DNA from 2 places in the Shewanella sp. AC91-MNA-CIBAN-0169 genome. Region 1 is predicted to be linked to the other one. Evidence: predicted binding sites of a transcription regulator. Region 1 holds the regulator's gene; the other holds the start of a gene.
The links. Region 1 encodes sigma-54, which starts transcription at its own class of promoters, with help from an activator protein. Its sites were predicted from a motif close to GTTGGCACGNNNNTNGNNT; they were not measured.

Region 1 (7,324 bases):
GCTCGACGCTGCATACCACCAGATAACTCATTAGGCATCATATACGCGGCACCGCGAAGTCCGACAGCTTGCAGCTTCATCAATACAATGGAGCGGATAATCTCTTCAGGTAATCCAGAATGCTCTCTTAATGCAAACGCGACATTATCGAAAACATTAAGGTCGGTAAACATTGCACCACTTTGAAATAGCATACTCATGCGCTTACGCAATTCAAACAGATCTTTGCGTTTAAGCTTATGTATATCATGGCCATCGAATAAAACTTGCCCACTGTTGGGGGTTAACTGTCCGCCAATCAATTTTAATAGGGTGGTTTTACCGATACCGCTGGGCCCCATGATAGCGGTTACTTTACCTTTGGGAATCGATAAAGAAATATCTTCATAAATCACGTGTGAACCATGGCTAAACGCTAAATGGTTAACTTCGACCAAAGGTTTATTAATTGATTTGCTCATATCAGACATTGGCGTTGAGGAGATAACAGCCTTCCTTGCTTTAAGTTGAAGAGTAAATTGTACTGTAATTGTCGATTAAGCGACAACTATATCCATATCAACACTCTTCATTACCAGAGCAATTACTGTGCAATGCTTTCAATTTGATAAAAATCCAGCGAAAATAGTCGTTAATTAAATACTACTATCGGAATCACATGCTAGTTAATATCCTAATGTTAGTTGTTGGCCTTGCTGTTTTAGTTTGGAGTGCGGATAGATTTGTCTATGGGGCGGCGGCATTTGCCCGCAACTTAGGCTTACCTCCGATGTTAATTGGACTCACCATTGTTGCTATGGGTAGCTCTGCACCTGAAATGTTTGTTGCGGCCACCGCATCAATGGATGGCATGCGTGATACCGCCATTGGTAACGTATTGGGCTCAAACATTGCTAACATTACCTTAATTTTAGGATTAACAGCCTTACTAGGTGCCATTAGCTTAGATTCGAAGACCTTAAAACGCGAAATACCTATCATGCTTGCTGCTACGGTATTTGCCGGTTACACCTTGCATGATAATGTGTTGACACAAACAGAAGGTATCATGCTTATTGCATTACTTTTGTTGTTGATGGGATATTTCATTTGGCAAGCTACTCATGACAAAACCCCAGACAGCTTAGATGATAAACTTGAATCTGAGATCCCTAAAAATGTGCCAACCTTTCATGCTATCATTTGGCTGGTCGTCGGTATTATATTGCTCCCGCTATCAGCAAGTTGGATGGTCGATGGCGCTGTAGGTATTGCAAAGTTTTATGGGTTGTCAGATCTTGTGATTGGCTTAACCATTATCGCAGTAGGAACCAGCCTACCAGAATTAGCGGCCTGTATTGCTGGTGTATTAAAAAAAGAACACGACCTTGTCATTGGTAACATTGTTGGGTCTAACTTGTTTAACATTCTTGCGGTACTGGCACTACCAGGATTGATCTCCCCTGGTGAAATAGATGCTTCAGCCAGTGGAAGAGACTTCTATATGGTATTAGGCACCAGTGCAGCATTAGCCGTTTTAGTATTATCCAGTGGCGCTAAGCAACAACTTACTCGCTGGCATGGCGCACTATTATTAATCACCTTTATTGCGTACCAAATTGTTGTCTTTCAGTCGCATTAGATTGGAGCATGAAAGTAAAGTATTAAGCTAACAGAGAGAGTCGCATGGTAAATCACACTCAATTTCGTCAATGGGGTCGTAAAGTCATTGATATAGAAAAAGCTGCCTTAGATAATTTATATCAATATGTAGACTCGGTTGAGTTTGACCAAGCATGTCAATTGATCATGCAGTGTAAAGGTAAAGTAATTGTCATGGGGATGGGCAAATCCGGTCATATTGGTAACAAAATATCCGCGACCTTTGCCAGCACCGGCACACCGGCATTTTTTGTTCACCCTGGTGAAGCCAGTCATGGTGATTTGGGCGCATTAGCCAAAAATGACATTGTACTCGCCATTTCCAACTCTGGTGAATCAAGCGAAATACTGACATTAATGCCTGTTATCCAGCGTATGGGTGTACCAGTGATTGCGGTGACCGGTAAACCAGACTCCAATATGGCGCGTTTATCCAAAATCCATTTATGCATTCAAGTGCAAGAAGAAGCATGTCCATTAGGATTAGCACCCACTTCCAGCACCACTGCAACACTTGCTATGGGCGATGCATTAGCCATTGCTTTATTACAAGCAAAAGGTTTTACTCGTGATGACTTTGCCTTATCACACCCTGGTGGCTCTCTTGGAAGAAAATTACTTCTAAAAGTCGACGATGTCATGCATAAAGACGATGATTTACCGATCGTCAATGATGATATTTGTATTACTGAGGCACTTTATGAAATATCTAAAAAGGGCCTTGGCATGACGGCAGTAGTCGACCATGCCAATAAACTTGTGGGCATTTTTACCGATGGTGATTTACGCCGGGTTATCGATGCAGACGTGAATCTTCGAATCACTCCTATTGCCCAGGTTATGACCGAAAATTGTGTTACCTGCCCTGCGGGGATTTTAGCCGCACAAGCACTGCAAATCATGGATGAAAAGAGCATCAACGGACTGATTGTCGTTAATGAAAAACATCAACCGATCGGAGCATTAAACATGCTCGATATGGTTAAAGCTGGAGTCATTTAATCATGTCAGAATCAACCTCGTTTCACCAAGGATTTTACGGCCCTGTCAGCAATGATATTTGGCAACGAGCTCAAAAAATCAAACTGTTAATCTGTGATGTCGATGGAGTATTTTCAGATGGACGTATTTACCTCAGTAATGCAGGTGAAGAACTCAAAGCGTTCCATACTCGTGACGGTTATGGTGTGCGTTCTTTGCTTACCAGTGGTATCCATGTTGCCGTGATAACAGGACGTAAATCCAAGATTGTTGAAAACCGCATGACGGCATTAGGTGTAACACATATTTATCAAGGTATTGATAATAAATTTGAGCCTTTTGAGCAATTATTGTCGCTCTATAATGTGACTGCTGATGAAGTGGCTTACATTGGCGATGACATGGTAGACCTACCTGTAATGAAAGCCGTAGGACTAGCCGTTTGTGTCGGTGATGGTCATCCGTTTGTCAAACAACAGTGCCATATGACAACCACCCTCAATGGTGGCCACGGCGCACTGCGTGAACTCACCGATTTATTACTATTAAGCCAAGATAAATTTGCCAGTGCTCATGGTATGAGTATATGAGTAGAGTCACGCTAGGTATTATTGCTTTTTTTGGGCTTGCTTTTATATTGTACTGGCAAGCACAAGTAAAACGCAGTGAAATGGACGCGGTACAAATACGCGGTATTGAGCGCCCAGATTTTGTTGCAGATAACCTACGCACTACAGAATTCAATCAACTAGGTTTCGTCGAAAGTCGAGTCAGCGCCGAACACATGGAGCATTACGCCTCAAGTGACATCACTCACTTTACCAAACCGATTTACCTCATTTACCCTGAAAACGGTAAAGCACAATGGCAATTAAGTGCAGACCGTGGGCAATTGAATAAAAATACCAGCAAAGTCACATTAGAAAATAATGTTATTATTGATGCCATTGATATAGAAGAACCCCTGCAGTCACTGAGTACCCAAGCTATTTCGGTGGATTTAACCACTATGATAGGATCCTCGCAAGAGATGGTGTACATCAAAGGTAAAGGGTTTATTATTCAAGGTTTAGGCCTACATGCTGACTTGAATTCGCAAAAATTATCGCTACTAAGCCAGGTAGAAGGAACATATGAGCCACATTAATCGTCTCCACACTCGCGCCAATGTTATGTTATTAAGTAGCATACTTTGTATATTGAGTTTGCCTGCCATAGCGAAACAAGGGGATCTGAAACAAGAATTGAAAATCGCTTCAGTCAGTCAGTCTGCCGACATTAAGAATAATCAAATTGTTTTTAATGGTCCGGTAACGATTGTCCAAGGCACGATTAATATCAATGCAGATCAGTTACGGGCGTTTACCCCTGAAAACACCACCAGCAAGAGATTAATTGCTACTGGCACCCCAGCTACATTTTCACAAGAATTAGATGACGGTAAAATTGGTACCGCAAGTGCTAACGAAATTAGCTATGACCTTGCCACTACTACACTCACATTGACTGGCAACGCCAAATTGGATCAATCTGGTAGCCAGGTTACCGGTAATAAAATCAAGTACAACATCAGTGCTCAAGAGCTGATTGCCGAAAGTACTGGTACAGGACAAGATCGGGTAATCACCATCATTCAACCAGAGAATTTCCAAGACGAGTCAGCGCCAAAGCAAAAACTCCCTGAAATTCCTGTTAACAAGCAGATCAAACCATGACCCAAATTACCTTAACCGCTGAAAATCTAGCTAAAAGCTATAAAGCTCGTCAAGTTGTTAAAGATGTGAGCTTAACGGTTAAAACCGGCCAAATTGTCGGTCTTTTAGGCCCCAATGGTGCAGGTAAAACCACCACCTTTTATATGGTTGTCGGCTTAGTAAAAAGCGATAAAGGCCGAATATTGATTGACGATGACGACCTTACTGCCGATCCAATGCATTTGCGCGCCCGCAAAGGTATAGGTTACTTACCACAAGAAGCCAGTATTTTCCGCAAGCTCACCGTTTACGACAACATAATGGCCGTACTGCAAACTCGCAAAGAGCTCAGCACAGACCAACGTATTGAGCAACTTGAGCACTTACTCGAAGAGTTCCACATTACTCACATACGCGACAGCCAAGGCATGTCGTTATCGGGTGGTGAACGTCGTCGTGTTGAAATTGCGCGCGCTTTAGCTGCTAATCCAAAATTTATTTTGCTTGATGAGCCCTTTGCTGGTGTTGATCCTATTTCGGTCATCGACATTAAAAAAATCATCCAACAACTTAAAAACCGCGGTTTAGGGGTATTAATTACCGACCATAACGTACGTGAAACGCTAGACGTTTGTGAGCGAGCCTATATCGTTAGCCAGGGTAATTTAATTGCCGAAGGCACACCAGATGAGATATTAAGTAATCAACAAGTTCGAGCTGTGTACTTAGGTGAACAATTCAAGCTATAGTTACTTTACTGGCCTTTTAGTCTAGCTAACTCATTTCATTGAACGATACCTAAACAACGTTAAATGTCATTGATGTTTATGGCAATCTATTACAGTTCGAGATTGTCATTTTTATGGAAAATCATCTAGGGATAAGCGGTAAATGAAAGCGTCACTCCAACTTAAAATGGGTCAACACTTAACCATGACCCCACAATTGCAGCAAGCCATTCGCTTACTGCAATTATCGTCATTGGAGCTACAGCAGGAAATCCAACAAGCATTAGATTCAAATCCATTGCTTGAAATAGAAGATGAGTTTTCTGAAGCAAAAGACTCCTTAAAAGAAAACCGCGACCAAGCGGATACAGACTTTAGTGACAACAGTATTGTTAATGTCGAAAAAGACACTTCCACCGTCGACATAGCAGAATCCATGACCAAAGAAACCATGGATGATTTAGCCATGGATACCACATGGGATGAAGTATACACAGCCTCACCTATGTCAGGTTCAGGCAGTGCAAGCATGCGCGATGACGACATGCCCTTTCAAGGTGAAACCACCGAAGGTCTGTACGAACACTTAGAATGGCAAAAAAATCTCACTCCATTTTCAGACACCGATCTCGCCATTGCCACCGCCATTATTGATGCCATTGATGAACGCGGTTATTTAACCCAAAGTACCGAAGATATTCTCGAAGCCATGGGTGATGAAAATGTGGAACTAGATGAGGTTGAGGCGGTATTAAAACGCGTTCAACACTTTGATCCTGTGGGTGTTGCAGCACGTGATTTAAGCGAATGCCTATTTATTCAATTAGCGCAATACTCTAACGACACACCCCATATCGATAATGCCCGTTTGTTAATTAAAGGCTATTTAGAGTTAATTGCTGGCCGTGATTTCAGATTATTGATGCGTAAAACAAAACTAAAAGAAAATGAGTTACGTGACGCAATCACTCTAATCCAGACACTCAATCCTCGTCCGGGCTTATTAATTACCCCCATGGATGATGAATACGTGATTCCCGATGTCACAGTATTAAAGAAAAATGGCCGTTGGGTAGTAGAGTTAAACCCAGACAACATGCCTAAAATTGGTGTTAATCAGCAATATGCAGCCATGGCTAGAGGCAGTAAAAACCCGTCGGATAGTCAATTTATTCGAGGCCATCTGCAAGAGGCTAAATGGTTTATTAAAAGTATTGAAAGCCGTAATGATACTTTACTTAAAGTGGCAAATTGCATTGTGCAATTTCAGCAAGGCTTTTTTGAATATGGCGAAGAAGCCATGAAGCCTATGGTGCTCAATGATATCGCTGAAGCTGTAGAAATGCATGAATCGACCATTTCACGAGTCACCACACAAAAATATATGCACACCCCTCGAGGCTTATTTGAACTAAAATACTTCTTCTCTAGCCATGTCAGTACTGACGATGGCGGGGAATGCTCATCAACGGCCATTCGTGCTTTTATCAAAAAGCTGGTTGCCGCAGAAAACCAGAAAAAACCACTGAGTGACAGTAAAATGGCTCAGCTTCTGGCAGAACAGGGCATAAACGTTGCTCGTCGTACGATAGCAAAATACCGTGAAGCAATGATGATCCCGCCCTCAAACCAACGTAAGAGTTTATAACCTACTAGGCAATGGAGGATTTTTTATGCAAATAAGTCTGACTGGACGTCATGTCGAAATAACAGAATCTTTACGTGAATACATCCACAGTAAATTTTCAAAGCTTGAACGACACTTCGATCAGATCCATAATGTACACGTTGTGCTCAATGTAGAAAAATTACAACAAAAAGCAGAAGCCAAAATCAACATTAATGGCGCAGAAATTTTTGCAATGTCAGAAAGTACTGATATGTATGCTGCAATAGACGCCCTGATCGATAAACTCGACCGTCAGGTAATTAAACACAAAGAGAAGAATACAAAACACTAACGATGGAACTTTGTACCATTCTGCAGCCGGAATGCACTACCTGTGCCACACCGGGCAGTAAGAAAAAAGTACTGGAACTCATCAGCAATTTAGTCGCTGCCCAGTACCCAACCCTGTCTTCGCAAGAGGTTTTTGAAAGCCTGTTAGCGAGAGAGAAAATGGGTAGCACAGGTATAGGAAATGGCATTGCGATACCTCATGGTAGATTAACGACCATCGATCACCCTATCGCGATATTTATTAAATGTGAAGAAGCCATTGCCTTTGATGCAATCGATAAGCAACCCGTGGATCTTTTATTTGCTTTGTTAGTACCTGC
Region 2 (7,324 bases), on a different contig from region 1:
CACTCCCACCGCATCAGAAGTCATCGCGAACATAAAAAACATTAAATATGTTAGTATTCTTATCCTAGTGTTACCACTATTCTCATTACTCTTCATATGGTTAACCATACTTTTCACCTTATTGTTATATGTTTTCTTTGTGGTCACACAGTCTATTTATGGCGACACATTCGTCTTCTCCCACAGAAAACGAATTCAATATTTAAACAAAGCCCTTGAATAATGTTTCATATTGGTTAAATATACAACTTAATCGATTAAGTTTTTTTTAAATACTTACTTTAAGAGTCACCAACATGAAAAATAATGTTCAGCTGATCACTTACGTAGATCGTATAGCGCACTCAGACTTAAAAGGACTCAAACAGGTTCTCGACACAGAACTGCATGATCTCTTTGGTGGCGTACATCTGTTACCTTTTTATTATCCGATTGACGGCAGCGATGCTGGCTTTGACCCTATAGACCATGCAAAAGTAGATGAACGTCTTGGTGATTGGAATGACGTAAAGCAGATTGGCCAACAATACGACATCATGGCCGACTTAATCGTTAACCACATGTCAGCAGAGTCTACCGAGTTTCAAGACGTGCTTGCCAACGGCAAAAACTCTGTTTATTGGGATTTATTTTTAACCAAAGATAGTGTATTTCCAGACGGTTTAAGCGCAGAAAACCAAGCTAAAATTTATCGCCCACGTCCGGGGAGTTGTTTCACCACCTATAAACTCGCCGACGGTACACAAGCCGAGTTTTGGACGACTTTTACCTCAAATCAAATTGATATTAATGTGCATACCGCTGCAGGTCAGGCACATTTAAACAAGGTGCTAACGCGTTTTCATGAAAGCAAAGTCGATCTTATTCGTCTTGACGCTGCGGGTTATGCCATTAAAAAACCAGGCACTAGCTGTTTTATGATTGAAGAATCATTTGAATTTGTCGATGAGTTAGCCAAAAAAGCCAACAGCCTAGGCATGACCACCCTTGCCGAAATTCACTCGCATTATATGACCCAGCTCGATATTGCTAAGCGCGTAGACATGGTGTACGACTTTGCGCTGCCGCCATTGATTCTCCACAGCTTATTTAGCCAAGATGTCAGTGCATTAAGCCATTGGCTATCCATTGCCCCACGCAACTGTGTCACGGTATTAGATACTCATGACGGCATTGGCATTATTGACGCTGGCCCGGTCGGCAATAAAGCAGGTTTATTAACAGCGGCAGAAATTGATAACTTAGTTAACCGCATCCATAGCAATAGCAAAGGTGAAAGCTTACAAGCAACGGGCGCGGCAGCCAGCAATGTCGATCTATATCAAGTTAATTGCACCTACTACGATGCGCTTGGCCAAAATGACATTGATTATTTAATCGCTCGAAGCGTGCAATTTTTTGCTCCAGGTATTCCGCAGGTGTATTACACCGGTTTATTGGCTGTGCCTAATGCCATGGAATTGCTGAATCAAACTCAGGTAGGTCGTGACATTAACCGCCCTTATCTACAGGTAAGCGACATTCAAACCGCCATGCAAAAACCGGTTGTTAAAGCGCTATGTGAGCTGATTACTCTACGTAATAACGTCGATGCCTTTAATGGTGAGTTCACCATGACAAACCAGGCTAATCAGTTAGATCTTTGTTGGGTGCATGGCGACAGTTCAACCAAGTTAAGCGTTAATTTTGCCACCAAAGAAGCCCATATCAACATCGTTGAATCTCAGCAATCGACTCACATTGTACTGACTGATTTACTGGCTAAACACAGCGGATAATCTACGAGTGTTGTAAGCTTAAACGTAAACAAGGCGCCTAATTAGGCGCCTTGTTGGTCTCGATATGATTGTCTAGATATATTTGTATCGAACTGTTTGTATCAAAAATTGTCCGGTCATCAATATTACATCAACAACTGCCACCACGAGAAAGTTCATAACCTAACACTTCAGCATGATGGGCATCAGCAATAAACATTTCTGCGGCTTTACGGCCTTTTTGTTCTGAATGCTGGAACACGGTTGTCAGCGGCGGGATAGCTCGTGAGCCTTCATCAATACCATCAAAACCCACCACTCGAATATCTTCAGGGATCCGCAAACCTTGTTGGATTGCCTCGCGCATTAAACTCAAGGCAATGAGGTCACTCATGCACAAAAATACATTCGGACGCGGTACACAATTAAGCGCTTCTTTGGCTGCTATAGCAGCAAAGTCGGCATTACTTTCAGGAATATTCCAAATGCGATCATCACCAAGCTTAACCCCAGTATCACCAATGGCATCCAAATAGCCTTGCAAACGCTGATGTGCTACTGAAGTGTCGATTTCCATAGAATGAATATCATATACGCGGCAGGTTAAGTGAGTGTCGAGCAAGCGTAATCCAAGAATTGCGACCTGATCTTGCTCAGATTGAATTGCCAATTTAGCCACTTCATAGGCACCGGCTTTATTATCGATACTCACCGAAGCACTACGATGAATATTAAAGTCGACCGTCACCACTTTTTTACGGATATTTTTTAATTGCTCGGCCAATAAACGGTTGCGAGGACGGCCATAACAAATAAAACCATCGACAAAATCATTTACGCCATTCACATTGTCAGAACTGCCAGAAAACAACAGTAAATTAATTTTATGTTGCTCAAAAACTGCCGCAACGCCTTTCATAAACTTACTGGCCACGGGATCAGACACCATGTATTCAATACTGTCCGACAACACTAATGCTACCGTATCAAATTTGCCACGCCTTAAAGATTGCGCTGCTTTATTCGGTCCAAAATATCCGAGCTCGTTACAGGCAGCTAGAATGTCTATTCGACGTTTTTCCGACAACTGATCTGGACGATTAAACGCATTAGATACCGTCGCATTCGACACACCTAATTCTTTAGCAATACTTTTTAAGGTCCAATGCTTGGAGTCTGGCATAGTGGGTCCGTTTATGTCGTGGCGTTAGCCTAAAATAGCTATAAATAACATGAATATACTGACGCTAGGCGGTAGAAAATCAAATCTGCATTTCAGATACAGGCCTAGCGTTTAAGCGAAAAACGGCACCAGCTAGTTAAACTGCTGCCAAATTATAAATCGTCTTGCTGTTGAACATGATCAACAAGACTAGCGATCGACATATTTTGCTCAACAGTTGGGTTTTTTAAGCGTTTTGCAAACCAAAAACGAGGTTTCCAATAGATATTATTCAAACTCGAAATTTTTACCCCTTTTTTAGTCGAGGCATGTAAAAAACGGTCATTGCCCATGTAAATACCGACATGACGAACGGTTCGGGTGGTTTTGAAAAAAACGAGATCGCCAGTTTTTAACTGATTACGCGGGATTTCTTTACCTAAAATACGTTGCGAGTTCACGGTACGAGGTAACTTGTCGCCAACAATATTCAAGTAGGCCAAATACACAAACCCTGAACAATCTACGCCATTTCTACTCAGGCCACCTAAACGATATGGAGTGCCTTTCCATTGATTATGAAAACTCAGTAGGTTTGACTCACTCCACTTAGGTGGTTCTGGCTTAAGCATGGGAGGAACCACCACGGGCTTAGACGCGATAACCACAGCAGGCGAAGACGCACATGCAGATAACAACAGCACTAAACAACTAAACAATAATCTTTTAGCCAATTCAACCCACTCCAAACCCCGAAAAATCATCCGAAATATAAATATTTTTGCCGCAATACACAATAAAAATAACCGCCGCACCGCTTAGCGTTAACGAGTCATCATTTGTATGCACTGCACTAAAGCCCGTTTAGCTGCCATTTTATCGATTTTAATTTGGCAGCGTAGCATAGTTCCTTGCCAATTTGACCAAAAAACACTCGCTAACGTTGATGCCGGTAAGTCCGCACGAATATGCCCTTGTTGCTGCCCTTGTTGAATAAGTGCACTCAATAGGCCGATCCATTGATCATAAAGCTGATTCAAGGTTTGATGCAGTTGCGGCGACTGACTACTGACCTCTACCATCAAGTTACCCATCAAGCAGCCGCGTGGTTCACTGCCACTAAACAGCTCGTCAATGAGTTGATGATATCCATTTAGCACAGTAGATAAATTGGTTTTAAAGTTTACGCTTGAATCGATAGCGATAGGTTGAATGCGCTGCTGGAAATAATGTTCAGCCACAGCTGCAGCAAACGCTTCTTTACTGGCAAAGTAATGATAAAAAGAACCTTTAGGAATACCCACTTCGTCGAGAATTAATTTAATACCTACTGCGCTATAACCGTGTAACGCAAAAAGCTTTTCACCTACGACGCATATTGACTGTCTACTCGCTGCACTTTTATTCATTTAACCTCCATTTTTTAGTGATAGGATAAACAAGAATAGACCAGTCGGCTAATTTTAGTTACTGATAAGCTAAAACATGCGCTTTTATCTTTAGATGATTCAACAAAATTGTCCCATCAAAGCTCTATTTCTGGATCAATCCATCATCTATATACGCAACCAAAATATGTTTCCGACAAAACTTAAGCTCAGTAGTGGACTTTGAAAAACCATGTTCTATCAGCACCACGGCATTAAATGCAGCGGTAACCACGCAGGCTTTTCAACATAACATAATTACTATCGGCCAGATTTCTTATAAGCAAAAAATCTACCCAAGATGGAACAGAAAAAACAGCCAATATATGGGTAAATACTGCTTGTACCACCCTGAATAAAACGGGGTTAACCACTATGGGTATTATTGGCTATCGACTCTTTCAATAACTGCATATTTTCATCACGCCGATCAGAATAACTATTGTCCATATGCTCATCGACTAGCTGTTCACAACGCTTTTGGGCTTCATATTGCTTGAGGGGATCCACTTCTTTATCAGTTTGCGCTTGGCACAATACATTGCCACAGCCAGATAGTAACAACACACTTGCCAACGCTAGCCACGACATGACATTTAACAGCGGTTTTATCACATGGTTTGTCATAGAAAAGAGCATCCTTAAGTCACCACTTCACATACTTATTTTAGGCATAAAAAAACCAGCACGAAGGCTGGTTTTAAGTATAACCGAATAAATTATCCTGTTACACGTAACTCATCGACTACATCTTTAACGTCATCGGTATTTTTAGCGATGGTTAAGGCTAAATCACGTTCTGCATCGCTCGACACAGTACCTTTTAAGGTCACAACACCATGTGCGACATCAACGTTAATATCGGTGCCCGACACGTCAGCAGAGAATAATAATCGGGTTTTCACTACAGCAGCAACTTTCGAATCTGTGAGTGAGTCACTTAAATCTTTGCTGTCTTTATCACTGTGCTGCTTCATCACCGAAAGCTCATTGTTAACGTCTTTTACGCCATCTAAGCTTTTAATTAACTCTCCAGCAAGTGACTTATCAACACTGCTGTTAACTTTACCTGTTAGGGTCACGTTGCCATCATGCACGTCGGTATTAATATCAAATGAGTTCAGATTTGCATTTAACAAAAGTGTGGTTTCAGCTTTACCATCGATCCACGCATCTTTTGCATCATCTTGCCAATCTTGTGCTGCATTTGCACCGAATGCCATTGAACCTAACATAATGCTCATTACTACAGATAATGTGGTCTTGTTCATAAAGTTTTCCTCCGTTGTTAATCTCAAGGAATACAATGCGTGAACCATGCCAATTATTATAAGTATCTGTTAATAATGAATTAACAAGTATTCATGGTTATTTTCATCTTACTGATAGATGATAATATCGGACTTTTTTACCGACGCTAGGTAAATTTTTCATCGTTGCGATGAGAATTAATGACTCTTAATTGCATTCGCGGAATAGCCTGCTCTAGCATTAAATGACCCCTCTAGAGAATGAACAGATGACTAATGCCGTACTATTATGCTGTCAGTCAGGTAAACACACGCTAGTCACAAATTAACATCTATTAAAACACGCTGTTTGTGTCGCCGATGGCTAAGTATGAGCAAAAGAGAGGTTTTTCATGGTGTCACAGCTCATTTGTAGCCAAGCAATACCTTCGGCAAGTTGGCTAGCAACACGCTGGTTTTTAGTTTTTCTAGCCGTTTGTTTTAAATGAACCAAGACCTGTTGTTCGGTTTCAACCAATACCGCAATCACTTGGGGTAACGGCTTATGCTGTATAACCTGCTCAGCCTTAGCATAGTGTCGATGTGAGGATTGTTGATGATAAGTTTGACTGTCTATTGGCCTTGCTTGGCTTGTTCGCACCACGCTAAACAAAGGAGTTAAACGATCCAGCATGCATTTTCGAATGTCGGCCATGTGGATAAAAATCCGTTTGATGTTGTAATCGTCCGCCCCTAATGTAGCTTGGGAATAAAATTGTTGCCCTTCCTGGCATAAATCAATTGCCTCATGTAATAGCCATACATCGGACTCAACCTGTTCTTCTCGAGTAAATGATTTCAATGTAAATCCTCCTGCATTCGATAATTTTACTGGCACTTTGTTGGATGGGTTGTGTAACATATACGGGTACAGCACACTTTATTAAGCAAAAACTAAACCATGTACACCCCATGTACATGGGCAAAAATTAATTAACCTTCTAATAGTTAAAGTTATTATAATTTGTCCGGGTCTGAGTTAATTACCTAATTACACGGAATGATCACTTGTGATTGTCAACACGACATCACTGGTAAACATTAGACTTAACACCACAGGGAGTGAATCGGTATGCCACGTCCAACACTTTTTTATCATTTACACCGTCGTCAAGAAGGTGAAGCACGGCTCCTGGCCTTACCGAGTTGTCAGCACTTTAATAAGATTGCTAGTTCAGTTGACCAGCCCTGGTTAGACCAACTGCACAGTAACTCGATAGATGTTGCGATCATTGAATTATCACAGTTAAGCCAACTAGAATACGCAGAGTTAACTGACAGTGCGTTAATGTCTGATATTGAATTCATCTTCTTAAGCGAAGGTAAACCGAATCCTAACTTAGATTACTTAATGTCAAAAAGCGCTGGTTATCATTTTCGTCAGCCTTACGATGCCGACGCAATCAACGACACCTTAGAAGACTTTGCCCAAGACTTGCAGTCACAATCGACAAAACAACAACAGCCATTTTCTAGTGAACTAGACCAATACGGTTTGTTGGTTGGTTCATCGCGGGCAATGCACAAGTTGTATCGTACTATTCGTAAAGTTGCCGTAACCGAAAGCAACGTACTTATTGTCGGTGAAAGCGGTGCGGGTAAAGAGCTTGTAGCCAACACCATCCACCTGGCCAGTCACCGAATCAACCAACCATTTATCGCCATTAACTGTGGTGCATTAAGCCCTGA

Region 2: the regulator sigma-54 is predicted to act here: its motif matches at 5,653-5,671, upstream of AAEY98_RS05485 (BON domain-containing protein).

What each region holds. Positions count from the first base shown of each region.
Region 1 covers NZ_JBEOPM010000026.1:53,293-60,616, forward strand. The annotation lists gene AAEY98_RS18410 (ATP-binding cassette domain-containing protein) at 1-470, opposite strand, end outside; gene AAEY98_RS18415 (calcium/sodium antiporter) at 659-1,621, shown strand; gene AAEY98_RS18420 (KpsF/GutQ family sugar-phosphate isomerase) at 1,666-2,643, shown strand; gene kdsC (3-deoxy-manno-octulosonate-8-phosphatase KdsC) at 2,646-3,212, shown strand; gene lptC (LPS export ABC transporter periplasmic protein LptC) at 3,209-3,769, shown strand; gene lptA (lipopolysaccharide transport periplasmic protein LptA) at 3,756-4,337, shown strand; gene lptB (LPS export ABC transporter ATP-binding protein) at 4,334-5,065, shown strand; gene AAEY98_RS18445 (RNA polymerase factor sigma-54) at 5,208-6,692, shown strand; gene hpf (ribosome hibernation promoting factor) at 6,718-7,005, shown strand; gene ptsN (PTS IIA-like nitrogen regulatory protein PtsN) at 7,008-7,324, shown strand, end outside.
Region 2 covers NZ_JBEOPM010000004.1:35,963-43,286, reverse strand. The annotation lists gene AAEY98_RS05515 (MFS transporter) at 1-108, opposite strand, end outside; gene gtfA (sucrose phosphorylase) at 297-1,778, shown strand; gene AAEY98_RS05505 (LacI family DNA-binding transcriptional regulator) at 1,909-2,940, opposite strand; gene AAEY98_RS05500 (C40 family peptidase) at 3,093-3,683, opposite strand; gene AAEY98_RS05495 (TetR/AcrR family transcriptional regulator) at 3,744-4,328, opposite strand; gene AAEY98_RS05490 (hypothetical protein) at 4,713-4,973, opposite strand; gene AAEY98_RS05485 (BON domain-containing protein) at 5,066-5,617, opposite strand; gene AAEY98_RS05480 (hypothetical protein) at 5,961-6,437, opposite strand; gene AAEY98_RS05475 (sigma-54 interaction domain-containing protein) at 6,708-7,324, shown strand, end outside.